DNA from 2 places in the Clostridium sp. TJA085 genome. Region 2 is predicted to be linked to the other one. Evidence: riboswitches for the same ligand, from Rfam matches in the RefSeq annotation. Region 2 holds a riboswitch; the other holds the start of a gene.
The links. A riboswitch is a leader RNA that binds a small molecule or an ion and turns the genes downstream of it on or off. The one in region 2 is predicted to bind cyclic di-GMP.
Positions count from the first base shown of each region.

Region 1: another riboswitch for cyclic di-GMP. It lies ahead of AC4FQW_RS04715 (sensor domain-containing protein); the one in region 2 lies ahead of AC4FQW_RS08710 (BsaA family SipW-dependent biofilm matrix protein).

Region 1 covers NZ_JBZEEZ010000001.1:895,280-905,794, reverse strand. The annotation lists gene purN (phosphoribosylglycinamide formyltransferase) at 1-27, shown strand, start outside; gene purH (bifunctional phosphoribosylaminoimidazolecarboxamide formyltransferase/IMP cyclohydrolase) at 32-1,534, shown strand; gene purD (phosphoribosylamine--glycine ligase) at 1,574-2,821, shown strand; cyclic di-GMP riboswitch class I at 2,879-2,970, shown strand; gene AC4FQW_RS04715 (sensor domain-containing protein) at 3,309-5,060, shown strand; gene AC4FQW_RS04710 (class I SAM-dependent methyltransferase) at 5,245-6,417, shown strand; gene AC4FQW_RS04705 (hypothetical protein) at 6,518-7,090, shown strand; gene AC4FQW_RS04700 (hypothetical protein) at 7,309-7,506, shown strand; gene AC4FQW_RS04695 (L-cysteine desulfidase family protein) at 7,629-8,909, shown strand; gene dhaK (dihydroxyacetone kinase subunit DhaK) at 9,004-10,002, shown strand; gene dhaL (dihydroxyacetone kinase subunit DhaL) at 10,063-10,515, shown strand, end outside.
Region 2 covers NZ_JBZEEZ010000002.1:312,406-322,920, reverse strand. The annotation lists gene AC4FQW_RS08740 (hypothetical protein) at 1-151, shown strand, start outside; gene AC4FQW_RS08735 (DUF969 domain-containing protein) at 435-1,100, shown strand; gene AC4FQW_RS08730 (DUF979 domain-containing protein) at 1,124-2,056, shown strand; gene pcp (pyroglutamyl-peptidase I) at 2,093-2,734, shown strand; gene AC4FQW_RS08720 (gamma-glutamylcyclotransferase family protein) at 2,728-3,132, shown strand; gene AC4FQW_RS08715 (signal peptidase I) at 3,301-3,831, shown strand; cyclic di-GMP riboswitch class II at 3,937-4,020, shown strand; cyclic di-GMP riboswitch class II at 4,090-4,170, shown strand; gene AC4FQW_RS08710 (BsaA family SipW-dependent biofilm matrix protein) at 4,251-4,925, shown strand; gene AC4FQW_RS08705 (LPXTG cell wall anchor domain-containing protein) at 4,957-5,622, shown strand; gene AC4FQW_RS08700 (hypothetical protein) at 5,698-6,300, shown strand; gene AC4FQW_RS08695 (vWA domain-containing protein) at 6,316-8,469, shown strand; gene pyk (pyruvate kinase) at 9,015-10,433, opposite strand.

The DNA of each region.
Region 1 (10,515 bases), on a different contig from region 2:
GTAAATATTTTAAAAGGAGAGGAATAATTTAATGAAAAAGAGAGCTTTAATTAGCGTGTTTGATAAAGAGGGAATATTAGAATTTGCAAAGTTTTTAATCAATAGAAATGTTGAAATAATATCAACTGGTGGAACATATAAGTATTTAAAGGAAAATGGAATTTCAGTAATTGAAGTTAATGAAATTACTGATTTTCCAGAAATGTTAGATGGAAGAGTTAAAACATTACATCCTAATATACATGCAGGTATATTAGCAATAAGAGAAAATGAAGAACATATGAATACGCTAAACAAAAAAGAAATAAGTACAATAGATTATGTTGTTGTAAATTTATATCCATTTTTTGAAAAAGTTCGTGAAAATTTAGAGTTTGATGAAAAAGTAGAATTTATTGATATTGGCGGCCCAACAATGCTTAGAGCTGCTGCTAAAAATTTTAAAGATGTAGTAGTTATATCTGATAAAAATGATTATAAAATTGTAATGGATGAAATGGAAAAAAATAATGATGTTTCTTATAAACTTAGAAAAAAATTAGCAGGAAGAGTATTTAATTTAATGAGCGCTTATGATGCTGCAATTTCAAACTTTTTATTAGATGATATAGAATATCCGGAATATCTTTCAGTTTCGTTTATAAAAAAACAACAATTAAGATACGGTGAAAATTCTCATCAAAGTGCTGCTTTTTATGAATCAACTATGCTAGATGGGGCAATGAATACATTTAATGTTTTAAACGGAAAAGAACTTTCATACAACAATTTTAAAGATGTAGATATAGCTTGGAAATGTGCTAATGAATTTGATGAACCATCATGTTGTGCATTAAAGCATAATACACCATGTGGAGTGGCAGTTGGAAAAGATACTTACCAAGCTTATATTAAAGCTTATGAAGTTGATCCTACATCAATATTTGGAGGAATAGTAGCTTTTAATAAAAAAGTTGATAAGAGAACAGCTGAAGAGATGATTAAAATTTTCTTAGAAGTTATTGCTGCACCAGAATATGATGATGATGCATTAGAAATATTAAAGCAAAAGAAAAATTTAAGAGTTCTTGAATTTAAAAATCTTCCAAAAGATGATAAGTATATGGTTACAGTTGATGGAGGAATATTAGTACAAGAAGAAGATAAAAATCTTTTTAATGAATTAAAAGTTGTTACAGAAGTAAAACCAACTTCAGAAGAAATGAATGATTTAATATTTGGAATGAAGGTTGTAAAATATGTTAAATCAAATGCTATTGTAGTAGCACATGATGGAATTGCATTAGGTATTGGGGGAGGACAAGTTAATAGAATTTGGCCAACAGAAGATGCTCTAAGAAGAGGAAAGGGAGCAACAATTTTGGCATCAGATGCATTTTTCCCTTTTAGAGATGTTGTAGATAAAGCAGCTAAGTATGGAATAAAAGCAATAATACAACCAGGAGGTTCTTTAAGAGATCAAGAATCTATAGATGCATGTAATGAACATGGTATATCAATGGTGTTTACAGGTATTAGGCATTTTAAACATTAATTAAAGCTTTTTAGAATATAGTAAAAGGGGTTTTAAAATATGAATATACTTTTAGTTGGTTCAGGTGGAAGAGAACATGCAATAGCATGGAAAATATCAAAAAATAAAAAGGTAAATAAAATATATGTAGCTCCAGGTAATGGGGGTACTGCAATTGAGGATAAATGTGAAAATGTAAATATAACTGATATAGAAAATCTAATAAAGTTTTCAAAAGAAAATAATATAGATTTAACTATAGTTGGACCAGAAGAGCCTCTTATAAATGGAATAGTAGATAGATTTGAAGAAGAAGGATTAAAAATTTTTGGACCTAATAAGGCTGCTGCAATGCTTGAGGGGAGTAAAGCTTTTTCAAAGGACTTTATGAAAAAATATGGAGTGAAAACAGCAGAATATAATGTATTTTATGATGTGTATAAGGCAAAAAAATATTTAAATAATTGTAAATATCCAGTAGTAATTAAGGCAGATGGAGTTGCAGCTGGAAAAGGTGTTGTTATATGTAACAATAAATGTGAAGCTTTAAAGTCAATTGAAGATTTTATGGTATTAGATGTATTCAATGGAGCAGGTAAAAAAGTAGTAATAGAAGAATTTTTAGAAGGTATTGAAGCATCAATTCTTTCTATAACTGATGGTAATACTATTGTGCCATTTATATCAGCTAAAGATCATAAACAAATATATGATGAAAATAGAGGTCCAAATACAGGTGGAATGGGAGTTATTTGTCCTAATCCATATGTTACAGATGAGGTATTAAGAGATTTTAAAGAAAATATTATGGATAAAACACTAGAAGGAATAAAAGAAGAAGGATTTAATTTTAAAGGAATAATATTCTTTGGGGTAATGATAACTAATGATGGTGTAAAACTTTTAGAATATAATGTAAGAATGGGAGATCCTGAAACACAATCAGTTTTAGCTCTTATGAAAAGTGATTTTTTAGATATAATATATTCAGCTATGAATGAAAATTTAGAAAGTTTAAATATAGAATTTTCAGATGAAACTTGTATAAATGTAGTTATGGCGTCAGAAGGATATCCTTTAGAATACGAAACTGGATATAATATAAGTATTGGAAATGTTGATGATAAAGTGTTTATTGCAGGAGCTAAACTTGAAAGTGGTAACTTAGTTACAAGTGGTGGAAGAGTTTTATCTGTTTTAGGAATAGGAAATAATATTGAAGAAGCAAGATATAAAGCTTACAAAAATATAGAAAATATAATTTTTAAAGGAGCTTATTTCAGAACTGATTTAGGAATAATAAAATAATGTTAGTTAAAATAAATACTTGAAAAGCTTATAAAAATATAGTACTATTTAATAGTAAAAATAAATAGGCAAACTTAGAGAAATTTAAGGACGCAAAGCTATAGGGACTAAGGTTTTTATTTTAAAAACTATGTTAGCCAGTTGCCAAAAAGTAAACATACTTTTTGTTTTTAATTCAGAATATATGTAAATACACAATATATTTATTTTAGTTTAGATTTTGGCTACTCTTATTTTGAGTGGTTTTTTTTTATAATTTTTTAGATATGCCCAACAATTTAAATATTTATATATAATTAATAAAAGCGATAAAACTAATATTAATAGTTTTTATCGCTTTTATTATTAATGTATTATTTAAAAATATATACTTGATTAATATATGTATTAGTACGAAAATAAAATAGATTAGTAATTTTTGTATATTTTATTATTTAATTAAAAATATTATTTAATTAAATATAATAAGGAGATGTAAATTTAGTATATGAGTAAAAAAAGTCTAAAGAATATAATTAATTCTAAAGAGGCTAGAAAGTATTTAGAGAGAATTGAAAATATTGAAATATTACAAGAATTATATAAAGTAAAAAAGGATAAAAATAATTTGAATATTATAATAAAAAATATACCATTTGCTATTATCTTAAAAGATAATAATAGTTCAATACTTGAAGTAAATGATAATTTTTTGAATTATTATAATATTAAAAGAGAGGATATTATTGGGCAAAATTGGAGATATGAATTTAAAAAAGAACTCATAGAGAAAATAATATTAGAAGATAAAATGGTTATTAATAAAAGGGATAATATTCAATTTATTAGAGAAAAAATAATAAATGGAGAATTGAGAACAATAGAAGTTCATAAAATTCCAGTTTGGGACAATAAAAATAATGTTATAGGAATAGTTGTTATTTACATGGATATAGTTAATTTTGAAGGTTATAGTGATGAATTAAGAAAGTTAATATTTACTGATTCACTTACGGGATTAAATAATAGACGAAGTATATATACATATTTAAAAAAAATTAAGAAAGATACAGAGTATGCTTCATTAATTTCCATAGATATTGATGATTTCAAAAAGGTAAACGATACCTTTGGGCATTATTGGGGAGATAAAGTTTTAGTATTGATTTCTAATATATTTAAACGGGTTTGTAATGATGCTTTTGTAGCACGAATTAGTGGAGATGAATTTATAATTATTTATAAAGATGTAACTAACGAAAAGTTTTTAATAAAAAAGGTTAAAGAAATTATAAAGACTTTAAATTATCAGTTTAGAAAAAGAGAAAAAATAAATTCAATATCAGCAAGCTTTGGAATTTTAACGGATAAAATTAAAGATAATAAAATTGAAGATTTATTAAAAAAAGCAGATTTTGCTTTATATAAAGCTAAAATTAGAGGTAAAAATCAATATGCCTTTTACACTAAAGAATTTGAGAAAGAAAGATTATTTAAATTAGAAATAGAGAGAGAACTTAAAAGAGCTTTAAAAAATAATGAATTAGAATTATATTATCAGCCACAATATACTTATAATAAAAAAATAATAGGATTTGAAGCTTTACTAAGATGGAATAATGAAAAATTTAAGAATGTTCCTGTTGAAAAAATAATCAGTTATATAGAACAAGTTAATATGATAAATATATTTGGAAAATATATATTAAAAAAAGCATTAGTATTTTCAAAGGAAATAAATAAAAATAGAGAAGATCCTATAATTGTATCTGTAAATATTTCGGAAATACAAATAATGTATGAAAATTTTACAGATATAATTGAAAATTTATTAAAAGAAATAAATATAAATCCAAATCTTTTAGGTATAGAGATTACAGAAAACACTTTAATTAAAAATATAAAGTTTAATATAAAGAAACTTAAAAAGTTAAAAAAATTTGGAGTTAAGGTTTATTTAGATGACTTTGGAAAAGGATACTCATCATTAAATTATTTAATTAAATTACCTATATCGGGTATAAAAATAGATAAAGAATTTATACAAAATATGAGTAAAAGTGATGATTATAAAAAATTAGTAAAGTTAGCTGTAGATATAGGACAGTCATTAGAAATTAAAGTTGTTGCAGAAGGAGTTGAAACATACAAGCAACTTCACATATTAAAAGAAATGAATGTTGAATATATACAAGGATATTTATTTTCAAAACCTTTATGCGAAAAAGATGCTAAAAAATTAATTAATAAATTGAAATAAAAGCTTTGGATATAAATTTTAAAAAAGATGCTATAAATTTTTTGCAGCATCTTTTGTTTTATAATAAGACTTTATTTTTATATATTTTTTTCTTAGAGTGTTGTATTATTTTAATATAATAAATTTAATTATGTATAGACATAATTTATTTTAGAGAGAAAACAAAAAGTAAGGTGTGAACTTAATGGAAGAATTAAAAAGAGCTATAAAAGAAATTACAAATGAAAAAGCTTTTAAAATAGTTATAAGTAATAAGATGAACAAAGAAATAGAATATAAAAAGATAAATATTGAATTAAAAGAAAAAAACAATAAAGAATATTATCAAATAGAAAAATATACAGATAAACAAGTTTTTCATGAAAATATTGAGAAAGATAAGTTTGAAGGTAAGCTTTTAGAAATAATAGAAGAAAATTATAAGCAAGTTGATGCTTTTAGTGAAAATTGTAATATAAATATTAAGATTTCTAAAAAGGGAAAAGTATTTTTAGGAAAGAAAAAAGTTGATAATAAAAAGTTATGTGAATCATGTAATAAATCACATAATAAAGAAAAAAATTATATTCTTAAAGAAGGAATGATAATAGAACCTTTAATAGATTTAGGTATATTCACTAAAGAAGGAAAAGTAGTTAAATCAAAATATGATAAGTATAAGCAAATAAATAGATTTATAGAAATAATTGATGATGAGATAAAGAAAAATGAATATAAGGATCTTACAATATTAGATTTTGGTTGTGGTAAATCATATTTAACATTTGTACTTTATTATTATTTCGTAAAAATTAAAAATATAAATGTAAAAATGATAGGATTAGACCTTAAAAAAGATGTTATTAAAAAGTGTAATGATATAGCTAAAAAATATAATTATACTAATTTGCACTTTGAACTTGGTGATATAAATGGATTTAAATATAATAATAAAGTTGATATGGTAATTACATTACATGCTTGTGATACAGCTACAGATTATGCACTTTATAATGCAATAAAGTGGAATACTAAAATGATATTTTCAGTTCCTTGCTGCCAACATGAGTTTAATAGTCAAATAGAAACAGATAATTTAAAAATATTAACAAAGTATGGAATAATACAAGAGAGGGTAGCTGCACTTATGACAGATGCAGTAAGAGGAAATCTTTTAGAAACTTTAGGTTATAAAACTCAGCTTTTAGAATTTATTGATATAGCACATTCACCAAAAAATATTTTAATTAGAGCATCAAAGTCTAATATATCAAAAGATAAAAAGCTTAAGTCATTAAATGAAGTGGAAAAATTAATGAAAGAGTTTAATTTAAATCCAACTTTATATAAGTTATTAAAAGAAGATAAGTTAATATAATAAATTTTAGTAAGGTATTAATTAAAATAAATTATGGACTAAAATAGTTTAATATTATATAATAATTATTATTAAGTAACATAAGAAGTGAGGGTAATATATGGATAATAAAATAAGTTTAGTATATGAAAATGGAAAATACACTTTATATATAGATGAAAAAGTAATAAGCGTAAATAAATATATAGATAATGCAATAGATAATTTTACACAAACAATAAATAATAATGCAATATTAAAATCAATTCCTTGGGAAACTATAGAAAAAGATTTAGAAGAAATAAAAGATGATAGATTAGAAATAAATAATGAATTTAAAACACTTACATTTGGAGATATGAAGTACTTTTATAGCACAGATAAAGTATTTAATATGCATGGTGGAAATATGAAACAATTACTTGGAGGATATAACTTATTTTCTTTTGTTGTTAAAATGATAAGTGCAGGATATATAAAAAATTATTTAGAAATACTTAATTTCTGTGAAGAAGTGTTAAGTTATAAGGTAACTTATAGAACAACAGAATCAAGTATTTCTGTTTTAAGTCCATCTTTTAATTATGGTTCTGCAGAATATAACTTTGTAAGTGGAAAAGTTAATAAAGGTGCAACTATAGAAAATATGACTTTTAATGAATATAAACAATATGTTTTAGATAAAATTAAATAATTTTTATATGATTAAATTAAACTCTACTAATGATAATTAGTAGAGTTTTTGTAATAAAAAATAATTAAGGTTATTTAATAATATATTTTTAATAAAATAAAATTCTATAAAGGTTATAAAAATATTTTTTTTATTAAGATTGTAAACAATATCTTAAAGTAGTATATTAATTAAAATAAAAAATGTTAAAGTAATATCATGAAAGGGAGGACTTTAATATGAAAAGATGTTTATATTGTAAAAAAGAGATTAAAGATAATGGATATGAAAATAAAATAGGAAGTTTTTGTTCAGAAGACCATTATGATAAGTATTATAAATCATTATCAAAGGAAGAAATAATTGAAATTATGAATTCTATGTGTGTTTGCAGTGATGATTACAATAATTATAAATATAAAAAAAATTTGGTGTAAAACTTTATTTATATTATAAGTTTATAATAAAATATTAATGTAATTGATTACAAAAATTAAGATTATAATGATATAATAAAAATATAAAAGACCAATTTCTAATTTTAACTGGAGGGCATTTTATGAGAGACCTATATATAAAAACATTAAAGAGAGAAGTTATACCATCAGAAGGTTGTACAGAACCAATTGCTATAGCTTATGCAGCTTCTATAGCATCTGAAAATTTAGATGAAAAAATAAAATTTATAAACATAAAATTAAGTGCTAATGTAATAAAAAATGCATTAGGAGTTGGGATACCTGGAACTGGACAAGTTGGTATAGAAATAGCAGCAGCACTAGGTGTTGTAATAAAAAAATCTTATAAAAAGTTAACTATTTTATCAAATTTTAAAAAAGAAGAGCTTGAAGAAGCTAATAAAATAGTAAAAGAAAATATTATAAATATAACACAAAAAGATACAGATAAAAGTCTTTATATAGAAGTAGAAGTTATAGGTGAAAAATCAAAGTGTGTAGTAGTTATTGAGGACATACATACAAATGTAACTTTAATAAAAAAAGATGAAGAAATATTACTTGATAAGAAAATAGATAATTTAAATAATGAAGAAGATGAAGATTATAATTTATTTAAAATAGAGTCAATTTATAACTTTGCAAAAAATTGCAAGTTTGAAGATATAAAATTTATTTTAGAAAGTGCCAAGATGAATGGTAAAGTTTCAGCGGAAGGTTTAAAAGGCGGATATGGGTTAGAAGTTGGAAATAAAATTATTGAAAAAGGAAATTTTAATTTATTTTCAAATGATGCATCAAATAAAATAATTGCAGCATCAGCAGCAGCATCAGATGCCAGAATGGATGGTTGTACTATGCCTATTATGACAACAGCTGGTAGTGGAAATCAAGGAATAGCTTGTTCTATGCCTGTTGCAGAAACGGCATATATTTTGAAAAAGTCAGATGAAGAATTAGCAAGAGCTTTAGTATTAAGTAATTTGGTAACCATTCGTATAAAAAAGCATATGGGAAGATTATCACCACTTTGTGGTGCAGGAATTGCAGGTGCAACAGGGGCTTCATGTGGGATAACATATTTACTTGGAGGAAACTTGCAAAATATAAAATATTGTATAAATAATATGCTATCAGATGTTTCAGGAATGATATGTGATGGAGCTAAGCAAACATGCGCTCTTAAAATAGCTACTGGTACAAATGCAGCAATTCAATGTGCAAATCTTGCTATGAATGGAATTACTGCAACATCAAATGATGGAATTGTATCACAAGATGTAGAAAAAACTATTGAGAGTATAGAAAAGTTAATAAAAAATGGTCTTAAAAATGTTGATAATACAATATTAGATATAATGCTTAATAAGAAAAATGGTTAATAGATAAAATAAAAAATTTATAGTTTTTATATTTAAAAATATTTTTTAAAGTTAAATATTAAAATTTATAATATATAAAAAGGGGAGAATATATATGAAAAAGTTAATAAATGATCCAAGCAATGTTTTAGAGGATATGTTACAAGGAATTGTTTATGCGCATGAAGATTATTTAGAAAAATTAGATGGTTTTGATGTGTTAGTTAGAAAAAATTCTAAAGACAAGGGAAAGGTAGCTTTAGTAAGTGGAGGAGGAAGTGGTCATGAACCTGCACATGGGGGATATGTAGGTTATGGAATGCTTGATGCAGCAGTTTGTGGAGCTGTATTTACATCACCAACTCCAGATCAAGTATATGAAGCTATAAAAGCTGTAGATAATGGATCTGGAACATTACTTATAATAAAAAATTATACTGGTGATGTTATGAATTTTGATATGGCAAAAGAAATGGCTGAAATGGAAGGAATAAATGTTGATTATGTTGTTGTAAATGATGATGTTGCTGTTGAAGATAGTCTTTACACAGCAGGAAGAAGGGGAATTGCTGGAACTATTTTTGTTCATAAAATTGCTGGAGCAAAAGCTGAAAAGGGAGCAAGTCTTAAGGAAGTAAAAAATGTTGCAGAGAAAGTAATAAAAAATGTAAGAAGTATGGGAATGGCATTAACATCTTGTATAGTTCCTGCTGCTGGAAAAGCAAATTTTACTTTAGGAGAAGATGAAATTGAAATAGGAATGGGTATTCATGGTGAGCCAGGAACACATAGAGAAAAAATTTCATCAGCAGATAATATAGCTGAGCAGTTAGTAAATAAGATATTATCTGATATGCCTATAGAAAAAAATTCAGAAGTTGCAGTTATGGTAAATGGACTTTCTGGAACACCACTTATGGAATTATATATAATTAATAAAAAAGTTAGAGAAATGCTTAATGAAAAAGGAATTAAGGTTTATAAAACTCTTGTAGGTGAATATATGACTTCTTTAGAAATGGCTGGATGTTCAGTATCAATATTAAAGCTTGATGAAGAGTTAAAAGAACTTTTAGATTCAAAAGCAGATACACCTGCATTTAAAGTATTTTAAAAAATATTATAAAAACACTTAAGATAAATATATAATATAAGGTTTTATGGAGGAATAAAAATGAATGGTAAAAGGGTTATAGAAGTAATAGGAAAAATAAACGAAAAAATAGATTTAAAAAAAGAATATCTTACAGAACTTGATGCAGCTATAGGAGATGGTGATCACGGATTAAATATGAGTAAAGGATTTAATGCTGTTGTAGATAAACTTAAAGATGATGATGGAAGTAATATAGGCAATATATTTAAAAAGACAGGAATGGCATTAGTATCTAATGTAGGAGGGGCATCAGGACCACTTTATGGAACTGCATTTATGAAAGGTTCCATGATGGTTAATAATAAAGATAATATTGATATATATGATTTTATAAATGTTCTTAAGGCAGCTCTTGATGGAATTAAACAAAGAGGTAAAGCAGTAGAAGGAGAAAAAACAATGATAGATGCTTTAGAGCCTGCAATAAAAGCTATGGAAGAAGAATTAAAAAACTCTGACAATCCAAAGATT
Region 2 (10,515 bases):
AATGAATAATAATATGGAAGATTTAACTATAGAAAATCTTATTCTTAATAATAAATATAAGGATCTTTTTACTGATAAAGATAGAGAGTTAAGTAATTTAAGATTAAAAAAATATAGAAATACCGAAAATAAAGATTTAAATGAAGAATAAAAAATCTATATCAAAAGGAATATATTCCTTTTGATATAGATTTTTTATTTTTATATTAAATTATTTTAAAACATATAAAAATATACATTATTATATAATAATTGTAATTAATTAGTACACATAAATTTAATTACATTTAAATAGTAATAAAATATTACAAAATATGAACTAAGTGTTAAAAATGTATTGAAATTTTAAATAAAATGTTTTAAAATTTTAAACAAGATATAAAATAATTAAATTTTTTGTAAAACTTAGGAAGAGTGGAGTGAGGGAATAAATGATAAAGCTAATTGGAGTTTTAATTGTAATATTAGGGTTTGTATTTAAAATTGAAACTTTATTTACAGTTTTATTGGCAGGACTTGCAACTGGTTTTGTTGCAGGAATGGACTTGAATGAAATTCTAACAGTTTTAGGCCAATCGTTTGTAGCAAATAGAGCTGTTTCATTATTTATATTAACGTTGCCTGTAATTGGAGTATTAGAAAGATATGGTTTAAGGCAAAGAGCTATTTATTTAGTAAAAAAATTGGGCAAGCTTACAACAGGCGGAGTTTTAACTGCTTACACAGCTATAAGGCAAATTACTGGAGCACTTTCAATAAGAATAAGTGGACATCCTCAATTTGTTAGACCATTAGTTAATCCAATGGCACAAGCAGCGGCTAAAAATAAGTTTAATAATATAGATGAGGCTGATGAAGAAAAAATAAAAGGTTTATCAGCAGCATCAGAGAATTATGGCAATTTCTTTGGGCAAAATCTTTTTGCAGGAAGCTCAGGAGTTTTATTGATATCAAGCACATTAACAGAGTTTGGATATAATGTTACTGCATTAAGTATAGCCAAAGCTAGTATAATAATGGCTTTAATAGCTTTCTTAGTATCATTATTACAAAATTATTTATATGATAAAAAAATGCAAAAAAAATATTCTAAAAAATAATTCAACAAAAGAGGAGGGGAAATATGCAACAGTTCATAGATATAGCTTTGGAGATTTTTTATATAACAATGGGTTTATTTATGATTGTAATAGCATATAAATCGTTTAAAACAATAGATTCAAGTAAACGATATTATACAGCATTATTTTGGATTATGATGTCGCTACCATTTATATTTGGTAAGTTGCTTCCTTACAACGTAACTGGTGGAATACTTGTCTTATCAAGTTTGTTAACAGTTTCTAAAAAAGTTGTTTTTGCAAAATACGATACAGCTACTGAAGAAGAAGGACAAAAAGCATCAGAAAGAATTAAAAGCAAAATATTTACTCCTTCATTAGTATTGGCTTTTGCAGCAGTTATAGTAGCTATGGGATTGTCTGATTATAAAAATTCATCACAATTTGCAATTGGTGTTGGGGCAATAGCTGCAATGGTAGCAGCTTTTGCAATAACAAAAGCTAAACCTAAAGAAGCTGTTAATGATGGAGCAAGGCTTCTTCACCAAATGGGACCAACAAGTATGTTACCGCAATTACTTGTTGCGCTTGGAGCATTATTTACACAAGCTGGTGTTGGTGATGTTATATCACAATATATTTCAGGTGTAGTTCCGCAAGGAAATAGATTATTAGGAGTTACTGCATACGTACTTGGAATGGCATTATTTACAATGGTTATGGGAAATGCATTTGCAGCATTTTCAGTAATTACAGCAGGAATAGGAGTACCTTTTGTATTAGCACAAGGAGCAAATCCAGTAATAGTTGGAGCATTAGCACTTACTGCTGGATATTGTGGAACACTTTTAACACCTATGGCTGCAAATTTTAATATAGTTCCATCTGCATTGCTAGAATGTAGAGATCAAAATGAAGTAATTAAGACTCAGGCACCAACAGCTATAATATTATTAGTTGTTCATATATTTGCTATGTATTTCTTAGCGTTTTAAAAAATTTAAGGGTATAGTAACAAAGGAGGAATTAAAATGAAGATATTATTAACTGGATTTGATCCTTTTTGTGGTGAAAAAATAAATCCAGCACAAGAAGCTGTAAATATGGTTTCAGATAATATAAATGGTGCAGAAGTAATAAAACTTATAATACCAACTGTATATGAAAAATCATTAAAAGTTATAGAAGAAGCTATAATAAAACATAAACCAGATGTAGTAATATCAATTGGTCAAGCTGGGGGAAGATATGATATAACTCCAGAAAGAGTTGCAATTAATATAAATGATTTTAGAATAAAAGACAATGAGGGAAATCAACCAATAGATGAGGTTATAAGAGCAGATGGAGATGCTGCATATTTTTCAAATTTACCATTAAAAGCAATAGTAAAACATTTAAATGAGAATGGAATACCAAGCACTCTTTCAAATACAGCTGGAACTTTTGTATGCAATCATGTAATGTATGGAGTTTTATACATGATAAATAAAAAGTATCCAAATATTAAAGGAGGGTTTGTTCACATACCATATATAACATCTCAAATCTTAGATAAAAAGAATGTACCTTTTATGTCGTTAAATGAAATAGTAAAAGGTATAGAATTAATTTTAGAAGCATGTACTATCTATGATGAAGATGTAAAAGTAATTGGTGGAGAAATATGTTAGTGGATAAAGTATTTGTATATGGAAGTCTTAGAAGTGGGATGTTCAACTATGAGAAATTATTAAAGGGTAAGGTTAAAGGGTTAAAAAAGGGGACAATTTATGGGGAATTGTTCCATATAGAAAATAAGGGATATCCAGCAGTAATTTGTGGGGAAGAAGAAATTGCTGGTGAATTAATGACATTTAAAAATTTTAATAAAACTTTATTTGAACTAGATGAATTAGAAAATTTTAAAGTTTTAGATGAAAATTCAGAGTATTTAAGAGAGGTTGTTGAAGTTTCTTTAGAGGATGGGACTAAAGAAAAAGCATATTTTTATAAATATAATACAAAATCTATTTTAAATAAAGAAGATAAGTTATTAAAAGTTAAAAGTGGGGATTGGTTTAAGAGGTAATGTAGAAAGAAGTTATCAAATATTTGGTAGCTTCTTTTTTGTATAATTTATAGATTATAAACCAAAAATACAATAAATATTAACAAAAATATAGTAAACTTAAAAAACATATAAATATTAAATTGAATATGCTAAATTATTTTTATAATTTAATCATTAGGGGGAAAAATGAAAGATAAAAAACAATTAAAAAAGAAAAATCCAATAAAAACTGTACTTAATATTATATTTTATTTATTTATAGTTGCAGTTATAGTTTTATCAATCTTTAATATAATGGGTGAAAAAGAAGGAAAACATCCAAGTATATTAGGTTATAGTACATATTATATAATGACTGGTAGTATGGAACCAAATATAAATCCAGGAAGTTTAGTGGTAGTTAAAAATGGTACAGATCAATCAATAAAAGTTGGAGATGTAATAACATTTAGAGGCTCAACAGGCAAGACAATAACAACTCATAGAGTGCAAAAGGTTGTAAATAATGGAACTGAATTTATAACAAAAGGAGATGCAAATAATACAGCTGATCCAATTCCAGTTAAAAATATGCAAGTTATAGGAAAGGTAATGTTCCATATACCTTATTTAGGAAATATATCTCAATTTATTCAAAGAAATTTAGTTATAGTAATAATATTTATTTTGGCCTTATTTGGTATTAGTACAGTTATCGATAAAGTTAGAAATAAATAATAAAAATATATTTTATTAATAAATTTAACAAAGTGTTAATAAAGTAAAATAAATATAAAAACTATTGTATAATAAAAAACTAAATGATAACATTTTATTATAAAAATGAAATTTAGGAGCTTTGAAACATATTCTGTATATGGGCACTTGGAATATGTGGAGCTAGTAGTGCAACCGACTAATTTATATTATTTTAAATATAGATTAGTCTTTTTTTATATAAAAATATATTAATTAAGACTAATGCAATTAAAACTAAAATTTTATAGAAGCTTTGAAGTATGTTCTGTATATGGGCACTTGGAACATATGGAGCTAGTAGTGCAACCGGCTAATTCTACATGATTAGCTTATTTTCTTAGCTAATCCTTACATTATATTCTAAAAATATAAAATAAAGTAAAACGGAGGATTAACAAATGAAAAAGAAAAAAATTATTAGTGCAATAGCGGCAGTCGCAGTAGTGGCATCATTATCAATAGGATCATTAGCTTGGTTTACATCACAAGACAGTGTAACAAATAAATTTTCAACAGTATCAACAACTGATCCAAGTGATCCAAATGCAGGAATAAAAATAAATGAGAATTTTGATAAAGAAACAGCTAAAAGTGTACTTCCAGGAACAGAAGTAAGAAAACTTGTAAAGGTTGATAGTAAAGCAAATTATGATCAACTTGTAAAAGTTAAATTAGAAAAGGTTTGGAAGGATTCAAATGGAAATAAAATAACATCTGTTTGGGTAAAAGATAATAAGATAGTTGCAAAAGGAACAGTAGGAGCTGAAGAAGTTGTTTTAAATGATGATTTAATTAAATTAAACTTTGGAGATAACCTAGATAACTCAAAAGGAAAATGGATTGATGGGGGAAAAGGAATTTATTATTATAATGGAATTCTTAAGCCAGGAGATGCAACAAGTGCTTTATTAAATAGTGTTACATTAGATGGACAAGCAGATAACTTCTATAAAGGTTTAAGCTTTGACGTTGTAGTTACAGCAGATGGTATCCAAGCATCAAATGGAGCTGTAAGTGATGGGTGGAAAGAAGCACCTCAAGCTATTAAAGATTTAGGCGGAGTATCTAAATAATTAAATAAATATAAAAGTAGGGTGATAATATATGAAAAATATTTTAAAAGCTTTTGTATTAACCCTATCAATTATATTACTTACTGGAATTAAGGGGGAGGCAGCAGAGGTGCTTCCCCCTAATGTTAAATTGGTAGGAGATGCTAATGGAATAGTATTTGTTAATGGTGATGAACCTTTTTTATGTAAATATAATATGCTTCCTGGGGATAGTGTAAAAAGAACAATGACTCTTAAAAATTCTCATAAAGATTCTTATGATATATATGTAAGAGCTGAAAGAGTTACTAGAAGAGAAAAATATGATTTATTAAAAAAGATAAATTTAATTGTAAAGTATGATGGCAATATTATATATAATGGTCCAATAGCTAGTAAAAATGGGTTAAGTAATGAGATTTTCCTTGGTAATGTTAAGCCAGGAGAAGAAAAAAAGCTTGAAGCTGAAGCTGTATTTGATGGGAAAACAATCGGAAATGAGTACAAAAATAAACATGCTGAAGTTGACTGGATATTTACTGCTATAAAAATTCCAGAGCAAATGATTAATAAAGAAAATAATTATAATCTAAATAATAAAAAAATGAATGGTATTTTACCTAAAACTGGTTACGAAAATTTTTATTTTATAGGTATATTAATTGCTTCAATAGGAATTATTTCTGTTTTAAAAAAAGATAAGAAATTTAGTAAGTAGTAGTGATGGGATTTAAAATTATTTATATATAAGAGTTATACGATTTAAGGATACTTCTTAAAAAGGAGGAAAAGTATGATTAAAAAGAAGAAAATTATAATTGCAACAATTGGAATAGCGTTAGTTAGTTTAATTAGTTTAATCAGCTTTGCAAGTAATGCATTTTTTACATCTTCTGATAAAGTGAAAAATGATTTTAAAATTGCTAAATATGAAGTTACTACTAAGGAAAATTTTCACCCTAGTAAATATAATAAAAATGATACTATAAAAAAAGAAGTTTATGTAGAAAATACAGGAAGCTTACCTGCTTATATAAGAGTTAAAATAGTTCCAGTATGGAAAAATGGATTACCTATACAAGTTAATGGTAAAAGCACAGTTGATTTAAATATTATTAATTTAGATAGTTGGGCAAAAATAGGGGATTATTATTATTATAAGGGAGTATTAAATCCTAAATCTTCTACAAAAAAATTACTAGATAGTGTAAAAGTTAGTGATAATATAAAAAATTTAGATGGTGATTATGATATAAAAAATTTATCTGTTGATGTATTTACTGAAAGTATAATACATCTAGATGAAACAAAAGAGAACCAAAAAGAGATTAATATTAAAAGAATAAAAGAAGCTTGGAAAGTTGATGAATCTAAGTTTATTGATAAAAAAGAGTAAGGAGTGATTTTACTAATGAATAATAAAAGAAAAAAATCTAAAGTTATTTTAGCAATGACAGTAATATTCACTTTTTTTACTTTTAATATTACTCCATTGAGTGTTAACGCAGATAATAGAAAAACAGATAATAAAAGTTTATTTACTATAAGTAAAACAGCAGAATATTATCACAAAGGTGATAAACAAAAACAATTAAAAGATAGAGAATATACTATAAATTTAAATGCTTCATTTAATGGAGCGACAAAGTCAAATCCTAAAGATGTAATATTAGTTTTAGATAAATCAGGAAGTATGTTATATAATAATGCTGAAGAAAATTTAAAATATGCTGCAACTACATTTGCAGACAAGTTGCTTTCAGATAAAAATAATAGAATATCTATAATAACATTTTCACAAAGTTATAACATTATAAAAGATATTAAGGATGCAAGTAATGGTTGGATATTAGGTAAAATATATAATTATCAAGATAATAAAAATATACCAATATATATTGATACAAAGAATTATATTAATAATAATACTAATTATTATTGGGGATATATAAATTATGGAACTAAAAGTGAAAGAAGGGTATTAGTTAACCATCTTTATAATGGATATTTAATAGAATCTGGTATACCTTCAGATTCTGATTTGTTAGTTGATTTTACATCAGATAAAAATACAGCAATAAATAAAATAAAAGATATAGGAGCAGGTGGAGGAACTGATGCTGAATCTGCTTTAGATAAGGTTCAAACTCAATTGGAAAAGATTAAAGATAGCAAAAGAGGAAAGTATGTTATATTTTTTACTGATGGATTACCTAATGCAAGTATAAATTATGAAGGTAATGATTTTGAAAATGTTATTAATCAAACATTAAAAACTTATAAAGGATTAGAAAAAGAAAATAATGATACTAAATTTATATCATTAGGTTTTAAAAGTGATACATTAGGTTTAAGCGGATACTATAAATATATGTCAGAAAAATTTCTATCTGGAATACAGAATTATAATAAGGAAATAGATAAAAATAGTAAAAATGGTGTAATTTATATAGATGATGTAAATGATATAAATAAAGTTTATAATAAAATTTATGAAAAGATTATAAATTCGGTAGAAAATGTAACTATAAAGGATGTAGTTCCTGATAATTTTGAAATAGTTGATGGTAGTGTAACAAATGGTGGAGTAGTAAAAGGAAACACAGTTATTTGGGAAAATCAAGTAATTACAAAACAAAATAAAACTTTTTCTTTTAGAATTAAGGCAAAAAATTCATACTTTGGTAACGTAACAAATGATATTGATTATATGAATATAGATGGTGCAATAAATACTAATGAAAAAGCAACAATAGAATATATAAATCCAATTAATGATAAAAAATTTATAGAAGAGTTTCCTGTACCTAGAGTAAATGTTCCTAATTCATATAATTTAAAATTACAAGATAAAATTGTATTATATGGAGATAAAATAAATTTAAATACTTTAATAAATAAGCTAGTTATTAAGTATGGTCCTAAAAATGGGTATATATATACATGGACAGATGATAAGGGAAATAAAATAGTAGTAAATAATCAAAGTAGAAAGTTTAATGAAAATAATAATCTTAAAGAAAATAATATAGTAATGAAAGAAGATACTAATTATACTTTAGAAATAACTAATAAGGATATACCAAGTTTAAATTTAAAAAGTACTGCCAAGGTTAAAGTTATTAAACCAAAAGTAGAAATATTAAAAAATGTTATTGATTCAACTGGAAAAAGTATAGATTCAGCTCAACTATTTTCATTTAATATGTCTCAAAATTATAATGGCAATATTCCTGTAGAATTTACTAATCAAAATTGGAATGTTGATATTTATAACAATGAGAAGTTTACTATTAATAATATTACAAGGGGAACATATAAATTTAATGAAGGTGATTTTCAAGGTTATAACATAAAATCTTTAACAGTAGATAATCAAGTTATTTCTTTGAATAAAGATGCTTTTGAAATTGGTATGTCAGATGATGGTAATGTAACTTTAAACGGGAAAAAGATAGGTAATAATAATCCTGTGATAAAAATAAATATAGTTAATGAATCTAATCCACTTAAATTTTTTAATAGTAGTGATGTAATAAGAAATACATTTGAAAAATGTAAGTAATATAAGCCCATAAAGCAATATTTATATACTAAGGTATTTACTTCAATTAAATTGAGTAAATACCTTATTTTTTATGAAAACTTTTATAGTATTTTATAGATAAACTTAAGTTAATAACTTTAATAATATGTAAAATAAATAATAAGATATATTAAAAGCAAGAATACATTAGATATTAGAACATTAAATATATTTTTTTTTATTTAAACTAACTTTAATACGAAAAATAAACAAATAAAAGATAATATTAACTAAAGGATATTTTACCTCATTTATAATAGATGTTAATATTAAGACAAGATTTGGACAAGATGTTGAGAGGGATGATAATTATGAGTCAAAAAAGATATGATGAAGTTGTCATTGAAAAAGAAAAAACAAAAACAAATGAATTAAGAAAAGAACAAGAAAAAATGGCTAACAAAATAAAAGAAAAAGAATTACATAAATAAGACTACACCAATAAAATAAAAGAACATATTGTTTGATTAAGTAAATCTTAATTAAGCAATATGCTCTTTCTTTTTATGTGAAGAAATTTAATTTTATACTGTCATTATTTTTAAAGTATTATCTTTAAATGATGAATCTCTATTAGAAGTAAGTACTATAATAGTATCCAATCTATTTGCAATTTTATTTTTTAATACAAAGTTTCTACAATCATCTAAAAATTTATTATCGCTTATAAAATCATTATATACAAAAGGTGTTACACCGTATTGTAATAATAAACTTCTAGCAACCTCCTTATTAGGTGTTATTGCAATTATATTAGCTTTAGGTCTGTATTTTGATATAGATTTAATCATTTTACCATCTAAAGTATTTATTAATATAGCTTTAGTTGGAAAGTTATTAGCCATATTGACTATAGAAGAATACATTATATCATCATATCCTAAGGTTTTATTTATACATTCTTCTAATATTTTATTTTTAATTTCTAATTTGTTTTCTCCATCTTTTAATAATTTGCATAATGTATCTAATACTTCAATTGGATTATTACCTATAGATGTTGATCTTGTAAGCATAACTCCATCAGCATTATCAGATATTATTGTGAATATATCGCTTATTTCAGAACGATTAGGTTTATTAAATGTAATCATTGAACTTAATATTTGATTAGCAACTATAGATATTTTATTATTTTTAATACATTTATTTATTATATTTTTTTGAATTGCTGGTATTTCTTCGTATTTAATAGTTATACCCATTTCATTTCTACAAATAATAACCCCATCACAAAAACTTAGTATATCATCAATATTGTTGATACAATCAATATTTTCAACATTACATAATAATTGAGTCATTGAGCTTTTTCTATATTCTAATATTTTATCAAAATATAGTAATATATCATTTTTAGTTCTTACAGAAGATACAGAAATAAAATCAGCACCAATATTACAAGCAAATTCAATATCTTTTTCCATTAAAGTTGTAATTAGAGGTTTTTGTTCTTTTATCTTAGAGCAATTTAATTGTTTATTTGCAGATATAAATCCTGGAACTATAACCTTGCATTTAATTTCACGTCCTTGAATTTCAATAACTTCAAATTGAACAAGACCATTATCTATAAATAGTTTATCAGAAGGGGATAAAATTTTATGTAGATATGAGTTTGATATGGAGCACCTAGTATCATCTCCAATAATTTCACTACCACATAAGAAAGAAAAATTTTGACCTTTCTTTAGAGCAAAGCCACTATTTATAAAAGAGTTAGTTCTAATTTTATTGTCTTTAATATTTATAAGAATTGCTGTAATTGTATTTAATTCTTCGTCAACTTCCCTTAAAAGCTTAACAGCAAGTTTTGCTTCATCATATGAATAATGCAATAAGTTTATTCTTGCTACGTTCATACCATGATTAATTAATGTCTTTAAGCTTTCTTTATTAAAATTAGATTTGTTTAAAGTAGCTATTACTTTTGTTTTTTGCATTATATCACCTCAAATAATAAATTTGTAAATTGTTATAATAAGATTATACATATTTAAATATAAAAAAGGGGTTAAATTTATT